Regions from separate parts of the Alteromonas sp. B31-7 genome, predicted to be linked through region 3. Evidence: predicted binding sites of a transcription regulator. Region 3 holds the regulator's gene; each other region holds the start of a gene.
The links. Region 3 encodes LexA, which represses DNA repair genes until DNA is damaged. Its sites were predicted from a motif close to TACTGTATNNNNATACAGTA; they were not measured.
Positions count from the first base shown of each region.

Region 1: the regulator LexA is predicted to act here: its motif matches at 1,389-1,408, upstream of uvrD (DNA helicase II).
Region 2: the regulator LexA is predicted to act here: its motif matches at 1,176-1,195, upstream of IUA53_RS18610 (YebG family protein).

Region 1 is NZ_CP065233.1:243,231-246,446, forward strand. It holds gene uvrD (DNA helicase II) at 1-1,336, opposite strand, end outside; gene cysE (serine O-acetyltransferase) at 1,642-2,442, shown strand; gene IUA53_RS01025 (HAD-IA family hydrolase) at 2,491-3,216, opposite strand.
Region 2 is NZ_CP065233.1:4,244,144-4,247,359, forward strand. It holds partial or broken gene IUA53_RS18605 (GAF domain-containing sensor histidine kinase) at 1-946, opposite strand, end outside; gene IUA53_RS18610 (YebG family protein) at 1,242-1,529, shown strand; gene IUA53_RS18615 (methyl-accepting chemotaxis protein) at 1,635-3,209, opposite strand.
Region 3 is NZ_CP065233.1:4,515,922-4,519,137, reverse strand. It holds gene IUA53_RS19795 (TonB-dependent receptor) at 1-760, shown strand, start outside; gene lexA (transcriptional repressor LexA) at 900-1,526, shown strand; gene coxB (cytochrome c oxidase subunit II) at 2,205-3,216, shown strand, end outside.

The sequences.
Region 1 (3,216 bases), 340 kb from region 3:
TCAGCAATTGGCTGGCTTGCCACATAGAGCAGTTGTGCGCACGAGCCGTTTCTCGCACTTGAGACAAGGTTTTTTCGCCAATACCACGACTTGGTGTATTCACAACACGCTCAAAGGCCGCGTCATCATGCGGGTGGTTGATCATACGTAAATAACCAAGCGCGTCTTTAATTTCTTGGCGTTCGAAGAATCGTAATCCCCCATAAATACGGTAAGCGATGCCTTCGTGCAAGAGGGCTTCTTCGAGTACCCGCGACTGGGCGTTGTTACGGTATAAAATAGCGGTATCTTTTAATGCATTGCCTTGATGTAGCCAGTCTTTAATTTTAGAGACAATAAAGCGCGCTTCATCTAATTCATTAAAGCCGGCGTATACCGAGATAAGCTCGCCTTGACCGTCTTCAGTCCAAAGCTCTTTGCCCAACCGGCCGGTATTGTTATCAATGACTGTGTTAGCCGCTTTTAAGATATTGCCGGTGGAGCGGTAATTTTGCTCAAGACGAACCGTGGTTGGGTTGTCGAAATCTTTAAGGAAATGCTGAATATTGTCTACGTTAGCACCACGCCAGCCATAGATAGACTGGTCATCATCCCCCACAATCATAATATTGTTGGTGTCGCCGCTGCACAACATGCGAAGCCATGCATATTGAATGTTATTGGTATCTTGAAATTCGTCTACTAAGACTGCACGAAAACGGCGCTGATAGTGGGCTAAAACGTCTGGGTTCTTGGCCCAGAGCTCGTGCGCTCTTAATAATAATTCGGCAAAGTCGACAAGGCCTGAGCGGTCACAAGCATCTTGATATGCGGCGTATATTTCGCGCATCTTCTTTTGAATGTGATCGCCATGGGTTTCAATATGTTGCGGACGTAAACCTTCGTCTTTATTGCCGTTGATGTACCATTGCACTTGGCGAGGCGCCCAGTGTTTTTCGTCTAAATTCATGGCTTTTAAAATACGTTTAATAAGCCGATATTGATCGTCAGAATCAAGAATCTGGAAGTTTTCCGGCAAGCCTGCTTCTGCGTGGTGGGCACGAAGCAGCCGGTGGGCAAGGCCATGGAATGTGCCAATCCACATGTTGTGTAAGCTTCTACCCATTAACGATTCAATACGACCACGCATTTCTCTGGCCGCTTTATTGGTGAAGGTTACGGCTAATATGGAGAAGGGCGTGATGTTTTCGACTTCCATTAACCAGGCTATACGATGCACCAAAACACGGGTTTTACCACTACCGGCGCCTGCCAGTACAAGGGCATTTGATAAGGGCGCAGCTACCGCTTCACGTTGTTTGTCGTTGAGCTCGTCAAGCAGTCTGGATACATCCATAGTGTGATTTACCTAATTCGTTGCAATGAATAACCGCGGTATTATGCCAGCTGACTGTTAATTTATACAGTCCAGTTTTTCAACTCTCCCTTTTTCAATGCATAGTGAAAAGGCGCGGATGGCACTCGTTAGTTGTGTGTGGAATAACCTATAGCAAAGTTATTCGACAAATTGATCGAATAATACGCTTGCTGGGTAACACTTGTGTACAGCTAGCCAGTAAACTCAGGTAAAATAACGATGAATACGGGTTACGTGTTTGCGTACCGCGGTATTAGGTTAGACACTTCTTATAGGAAACGCCAATGAATGCCATGTCTGCGCCCATCGATTTTTGGACGTCGCTGAAACAAGAAGCACATAAAGTTGCAGAGAGTGAGCCGTTACTATCGAGCTATGTGCATGCCAGTGTGTTGGCACATCATAATTTTGAGTCGTCTCTGAGCTTTATTTTATCTAATAAAATGGCCGATGACGTTATGCCTGCTTTGGCCATTCGAGAGGTGTTTGACGAAGCTTATTTGCTTGAACCCGGTATCAGCGAAGCGGCCATTGCTGACATTCAAGCCATTAAGGCGCGAGATGCCGCAGTGGGTGATTACCTAACTCCTCTACTGCATTTCAAGGGTTTTCATGCGGTGCAAGTGCATCGAATGGCACACTATTTATGGCTGCATGGACGACACCAGCTTGCCTTATTTTTGCAAAGCCGTAACTCGTCGAGTTTTGGTGTAGACATTCACCCAGCCGCCCGTATCGGTAAAGGTGTTATGTTTGACCACGCCACCGGTATTGTAGTGGGTGAAACTGCAGTCATAGAAGACAATGTTTCTATTTTACAAAGTGTCACCCTTGGTGGTACCGGCAACGAATCTGGCGACCGCCATCCAAAAATTCGTCAGGGTGTCTTAGTGGGGGCAGGGGCCAAAATTCTTGGTAATATTGAAGTGGGTGAAGGTGCGAAAGTTGGCGCAGGTAGCGTGGTACTTAATCATGTGCCTCCCCATGTTACCGTTGTAGGTGTGCCAGCTAAGGTAGTGGGCAGGCCAGTATGCAAAAATCCTTGCGAGTCTATGCGGCAAAACGTGCTAGAAGACAACGTTTAAGTATTTTACCTGTGCGGCTTGACCAGTAAGTTAGGGCAAGCCTCGCGGCTAAAACGCCAGTAGTTCAGACAAATTGTCCAACACGACATGGGGCAGCACTGACACTTTCTCTAGCTGTAACGCCATGGGGCGATTACAGGCATACCAAGCCGATTGAAAGCCAGCGTTAATTGATGCATACACATCTTTTTGTAAATTATCTCCCACATGCAGAATATGCTGAGGCGCAATGCCTAGTTTGTCTGCCGCTTGTTCAAACATGACTGGTGAAGGTTTCATAGGGCGAGATAGATTGGCGTGATAAATGTCGTCAAAATAAGCGTCTATGCCTATCGCCTTAGCATTGACGTTGCCATTGGTAATAGCAACGAGAGGCATACGTTCACTTAAGGTTTTTAATGTTGTATGTATTTCTTCCGCTAACGTGAACTGGCTACGCGCGTTGTAAAAGCAGTGAAAACAGGCCATAACTGCGTCGTCTAATTTGCCTTCATCCCATGTTTGTTCCTGAGCATCGTCTGTTAACGCTTGTCGTAACACGGTGAGGCGAAGCTGCCCCATATCTGAGGCTAATTCCGGTCGCGTGGCAATAGCGCTGTTCTTAAGATGAAGCCATTGCTGTGCGGTTAGTGCTGCCGCGCGTGGGTGGTGGGTTCGAATATGTTGCTGAAGTGCCCGTTCCGCGCGTTGAATAATGGGCTCATTATTGTAAAGGGTGTCATCGAGATCAAAGGTCATGGCCTTTACGGCGTGAAGAGATCGAAAAAACTGCAT
Region 2 (3,216 bases), 270 kb from region 3:
CCTTACCGGCATAAACATCGATAGGGTGGGCATGGTCGCCATGGACAATGGCATTAATCAGCAGGTTCGAAAGCAATTGGCCTATGCGTTCTGGGTCGCAATAATGAGGCCCAGAAACCTGAATATTGGTATTAATATGGCATTCGGGGTGTAGCGTAGCCAATTCATTTACACCGTGCAATAACTCTTCTTGAAGCGTCTCAGACGAGCGTACATTTAGGGAAATGCCTTTGCCCATTTTACCATGGGTGAAATCCATCACATCATTAATAAGGCGCTTCATTTTATTCACACTGTTATCCATGCGCTTCAGTACCTTTTGGGTAGTGCCATCGGAAAGTGTTTCAGAGAGAAAGTCCACGCCCATTTTTAACGATGATAAAGGCGTACGAATATCATGGCCTAGGATAGCAATGTATTGCTCTCGCAATTTCGCCGCAGACTGCTCATCGAATAAAGCGGATTTGGCAGAACTAAGCTGATCGTTTACCTCAAGTTGGCGAGAGATGAGCTCAGCAAATGACGCTATTTGATTATCAATTTTTGCTGTTTTTAATGCGGTAGGGGTGGGATCTAACCCACACAAGGTGCCAAAAAATGAGCCGTCGGTTTTGTATATTGGGTAAGAAAAATAGCTCTCAAATCCATACATGACAGGAATGGGGCTGGTTTTATATTGACTGTCTTTAGAGGCTTCTTCTATTACAATGGCCTTCGCAGACTGGCGAACTTGGCTACAAAACGTGGTTTGGATTTCAAGCTCATCACCAGGCTTTAAATTAAAGTCTACCTTGTCGAGTACCGAACACATGGTCCAATTATCTTCGGTGACTCTGGCGACGCATATAAAGCGTAACCCTGTGGCTTCTGACAGAATATTCATGATATGCGGTACCGCTTCAATAGCTTGGATGGCAGCAATATCTTGTTGAATGGCCTGTTGCATTACATCTCCTTTCCTACCGAATTTCTGTCGTTTGTCTTTTTCCTATGCGAGGACAAAGTAGTGGGTCAGCACCACTTAAACACATCGGTGTTTCGCGAAATCTACCGAAATGGCGAAGCTTTTCCCAGAATAACAGACTTTGCCAGTTCCCCGCATCAAAAGTTATGCGAGCGCGGTGGCGGGCGCTGATATTCGCTAGGCGACCAAATACGTGTATAAACCGCAAATTAACTGTTTATTTATACAGTAAAATACTGTACAGTTTTTTTGTCTTTTAAAAAACAGGGGACCTACCATGGCCATTACCACACAGTATGTTGTTACACACAAAGGGGTAGAAAAATTGGTAACTACCGATAAAAAAGAAGCCGATCAATACGATAAAATGCTTGACGCTGCCGACCAGCTAGCAGAATACATTCAAGCGAAAGGCATTAACTTAGACGATAGCCTTGCTGAAGAGCTTTCTATTATGTTGGCAAAAAGCAAAGATAAAGTGGCTAAGATATTTAAAGGTGCAACGGCACAGAGCGTCTTAGAAGACGAAAGCGCCGAAGTGGTAAAGCTAAAGGCTAACGGTTAACCACGGCGAGGTGACCTACCGTTAGCAAAGCGCTTTTCAAACGATTTGCCTGCGCTACGTAGTGAATGAATTACGTTTCGCGCGGGCAACTATCCACAAATGAGTCTAGCGCTTGTCAGTGCTAAAACGGAGAATAAGCGAATGCACTTGTTCTACTGTTGTTTTAAGGTCGTTACTGGCTTTCAGTGACGCTTCAGAGGCTTGTTGGGTGTCTTGCGCACCGTCAGCCACTTCTACAAGCTGCTGATTAATATGGTCGGCCACGGTACTTTGCTGTTCAACGGCTGACGACATTTCAACAGTGGCAGAGGCTATACCAGAAACTGCATTGTTAATTTCTTTAAGCGCCCCTCGAGTCTCTTCAACAATTTCGGTGCCGTGTTCTGCTGAACTTAGCCCTTCCGTTGACACTTTTACAGCGCGTTCGGTACGCGCTTCTAATTCTTGAATAATGTTGTGTATTTTATCCGTGGACTCTCGTGTTTTTGAGGCTAATGTTCTCACTTCATCGGCCACCACAGCAAAGCCCCTTCCCTGTTCACCTGCTCTAGCGGCTTCTATTGCTGCGTTAAGGGCTAACAAATTGGTTTGATCGGCAATCGTGGAAATAATACTGGCAGCTTCGCCAATATCAGAGGTGGATTGGGCTAGTTCTGTTACTGTATGAGAAATAGATTCTACGGCTTGACGTAACTGCAAAATAGCCTGCATGGATTGCTCAGCTTTGTCATTACCGGTTTTAACATTGTCTGCTGCAGTTTGCGCACTTGCAGCATTGGCCTCCACACGTTGAGCCACATCTTGGATGGCTTGGCTCATTTGGGTAACGGCAGATGCAATTTGCTGTGTCGCCTGATTTTGTTGTACTACGGCGGCACTGGTTGTTTCTGCTTGGCAATGTGTGGTGGATGCGATTGTCTCTAGCCCAAATGAAGCATCTTTAATTCGCGTTAGCGCCGTACGAGTTCTGGCTAGCTCACAGGCAAGTACTAGCTTAGCTTGAGCAATATAGTTCACATCCTGATAATAGGTTTGCGCCACAATATCGTTGCTGTAGCTAGCGGGACTTAACGCTAAAAGCCCCTTCCATTGCACGCGGCTAACGCTACTTTGCCATGAGAGCATAACAAGGGAAGCCATCAGGGCTAACAAGCCTGCGAATGCGCCGTATGCAACCCCCGCCCCTATCGCAAGTAAGATACCAATGAGCCATATTGGATAGACGGAAGCGAGTAAAGAAGCGGCTTTACTCATCATACTGACCGGCGATTTATTCTCCTGTAAGCGGTGGTAAATTCCTAGCGCTCTTTCTTTTTCATGGTCTTGGGCTGCGATCCTGACAGATTCGTAGCCCACAATATTGCCATTTTCATACACCGGCGTCACAAACGCCGACACCCAGTAATGATCGCCATTTTTGCACCGGTTTTTAACCAGCCCCATCCAGCTTTTTCCCGCCTGAAGGGTCGCCCACATCTCTTTAAAAACGGATGCTGGCATATCAGGGTGCCGAATAAGGTTATGATGTTGACCCACAAGCTCTTCGCGGGAATAGCCACTCACTTCCACAAACTCATCGTTGCAGTGCTGAATAACACCTTGGCGGTCGGTAGCGGATATAAGACGGTAGTGGGGAGGGAATACGTTCTCGCGTTGAGTGACGGGCTGATTACTTCTCATAGTTTAC
Region 3 (3,216 bases):
CGCGGACGATGGTAACAATGGATTATTAACGAGCTCAGACTCTCAGGTATCTCCTCGAGCCGGTGTGATTTATAAGCCAGCCGAATCAGTGTCTTTGTACGCAAGCTATAGCAAATCGTTTCTGCCACGCTCGGGAGATCAATTCTTAACCCTTTCGCTTACTTCTCAAGCCTTAGACGCTGAAGAATTTGAAAATAAAGAAATTGGTGTGAAGTGGAATGTATCAGACAGTTTAAGCGTGACCGCTGCTGCGTTTGAAGTGGAACGAGAAAACGGCACAGCGCAGGATCCTAACAATCCAGAAGCGTCAATACTGACCGGTACTGAAACCTCGGGATACGAAATTCAGGTGGTGGGTTCGCTTAGTGAAAAATGGACTATCAATGCAGGGTATAGCAATCTAGATGGGCAAGAAATGGGTCGTATTAGTGACGGTGAACTTGCAAACCGAGATCTTGCGCAGCTACCCGAGCATATGCTTACCGTTTGGAACCAGTATCAAGTGAACACACAGTGGCGGGTTGCCTTAGGGGTAATTTATCAATCTGAGCAATACGCCTCGTTAAGTAACAGTGTTACTCTGCCTGATTTCACTCGGGTTGATGCGGCTGTGTATTACAACTATAGCGAGGACTTGAAGTTCCAACTTAACGTAGAAAACCTGTTTGATGAGGATTACTTCCCATCAGCACATAACGATAACAACATCTCAACGGGTGAACCGTTAAACGCACGTATTAGTTTACAGTACAGCTTTTAATCATCGGTTAGCCCCTTCAACAAGGCAACCTCAGTGACGAGGTTGCCTTTTTTGATCATGCCACTAATTTGTTTTGCTGCTTGCCATTTATATGTAGGTGTATATACTTACAGGAACTGTATAGACAGACAGGTCTTTTATGCGCCCACTCACAGCTAGACAAACGGAAGTTCTTGAGCTTATAAAAACTACCATGCAAGAAACTGGCATGCCGCCAACCCGTGCAGAAATTGCACGTCAGTTGGGGTTTCGTTCAGCGAATGCAGCTGAAGAACATTTGAAAGCCCTTGCTCGTAAAGGGGTCATCGAAATTCTTCCTGGTACGTCTCGAGGAATAAAATTAAATATTCCTCTTGAAGAAGAATCGATAGAAGAAGCAGGGCTTCCCCTTATTGGTCGTGTTGCTGCGGGTGAGCCTATTCTTGCGCAAGAGCACATTGAGTCTCATTACAAAGTAGACCCTGCGTTATTTCAGCCTCAGGCCGACTTTTTACTGCGTGTTAATGGCATGAGTATGAAGGATATCGGTATTTTGGACGGTGATTTACTTGCCGTGCACAAAACCACCGACGTGCACAATGGCCAGGTTGTGGTCGCCAGAGTGGATGAAGATGTTACGGTAAAGCGTCTTGAAAAACGCGGTCGTGAAGTGCTTTTGCATGCTGAAAACGAAGAGTTTTCACCCATAAAAGTCGATCTTGCCTCTGAACCTTTCTCTATTGAAGGTATTGCCGTTGGCGTAATTAGAAATGCTGACTGGATGTAAGATTCATCCTGTTTGATGAAAAAGCGACCTTTAGGTCGCTTTTTTGTTACCTATCTCATTGCGATTGGTGGATAACACCCTAATCAAACACCGCTTTGTACTTTGAGTACGCGTACACACAGAAAAAGAAAAGCATGGGAAATGTGCCTATTTTCATTTTCTATACCTTCCGCCTGAATGTCTTCGGTTTATGTTTGAAAACATCCACATAAATGCTGTTAGTGTCTGATTGCTGAGTTTATGTTTGCCTTTCTTGAAAAACAACTTGTTCTAAATAGCCGTTTCAAACAGCCTTTTAACGTTGCCCTAAACGCCTTTCCACCTCGCCCGCACAACGGGTTTTTACCTATCTTGCTGATCAATAAATGAGCAATTTAATGGTTTTTTCTGAGAAAAGACTAGACGTAGCGGTTTTATTGCGCAATTCTTATACTGTGATTAACAAAATAATAACAATGGCTCTAACTTAATTTTACAATCATTGTGTGATTGGAAAGTAGTGAAAGATAGAGTTCGTTTACAAAAAACCACGAGGCAGGGGTAACGCACGCACATGTTGCGTCAAAAATTCTGCCATTACGGAGGTGCTGAGTGAAACGACACATAACCCGACTGGTCGCGCTGGGGGCAAGTATACCCAGTATACTGTTTTCTACTGCTATATTTGCCGACAGCGAGATGAGTGAAAACTCCTCTCTTAATTTGCGTTACGGCGCCACAGACATTAGCGGCCAGGTTTACGACTTACACATGTTGATGTTTTTCATCTGTGTGGCAATTGCGGTGGTGGTGTTTGGTGTTATGTTTGCCTCTATGTACCTACACCGTAAATCTCGCGGTGCCAAGCCAGCCAACTTTCATGAGAATGTCAAAGTGGAAATTGCTTGGACCATAGTGCCTTTTCTCATTCTTATCTTCATGGCGGTTCCCGCCGCCAAAACCCTGATTGCTATGGAAGATACCAGCGAGGCCGATTTGACAGTCGTCGTTACAGGCTCTCAATGGAAGTGGCACTACAAATACCAAGACAGAGATGTGGAGTTTTATTCTCTGCTGGCGACCCAGCGGGAACAAATAGAAAACAAGTTTGATAAAGGTAAAAACTACTTACTTGAGGTGGACCGCCCTCTTGTTATCCCTACAGGGAAAAAAGTCCGTTTCTTAATTACCTCCGACGATGTCATTCACTCTTGGTGGGTGCCTGATTTTGCCGTTAAAAAAGATGCTAACCCAGGGTTTATTAACGAATCTTGGGCAAAAGTGAATGAACCAGGCATATACCGTGGTCAGTGTGCGGAACTGTGTGGAAAAGACCATGGCTACATGCCGGTAGTGGTTATTGCTAAGCCCCCCGAAGAGTTCGATGCCTGGATGGCCGAACAAGAGGCCATGGCAATTCGAGCAAAAGAAGAAGAGCAACGCTTGTTGTCTATGAACATGTCTATGGATGAGCTTATGCGAGAGGGAGAGCGGGTATATAACGCCACATGTGCCGCTTGTCATATGCCTAATGGTGAAGGCTTACCTGGCGTATTCCCCGCCCTCAAGGGCAGTAAGATGGCTCTGGAAGATCAAGAAGGACATATCAATATCGTGCTGCATGGAAAAGCCGGTACTGCCATGCAGGCGTTCGGAAAAATGTTGAGCTTAAAAGATATTGCTGCGGTGGTGACCTATGAGAGGAATGCAT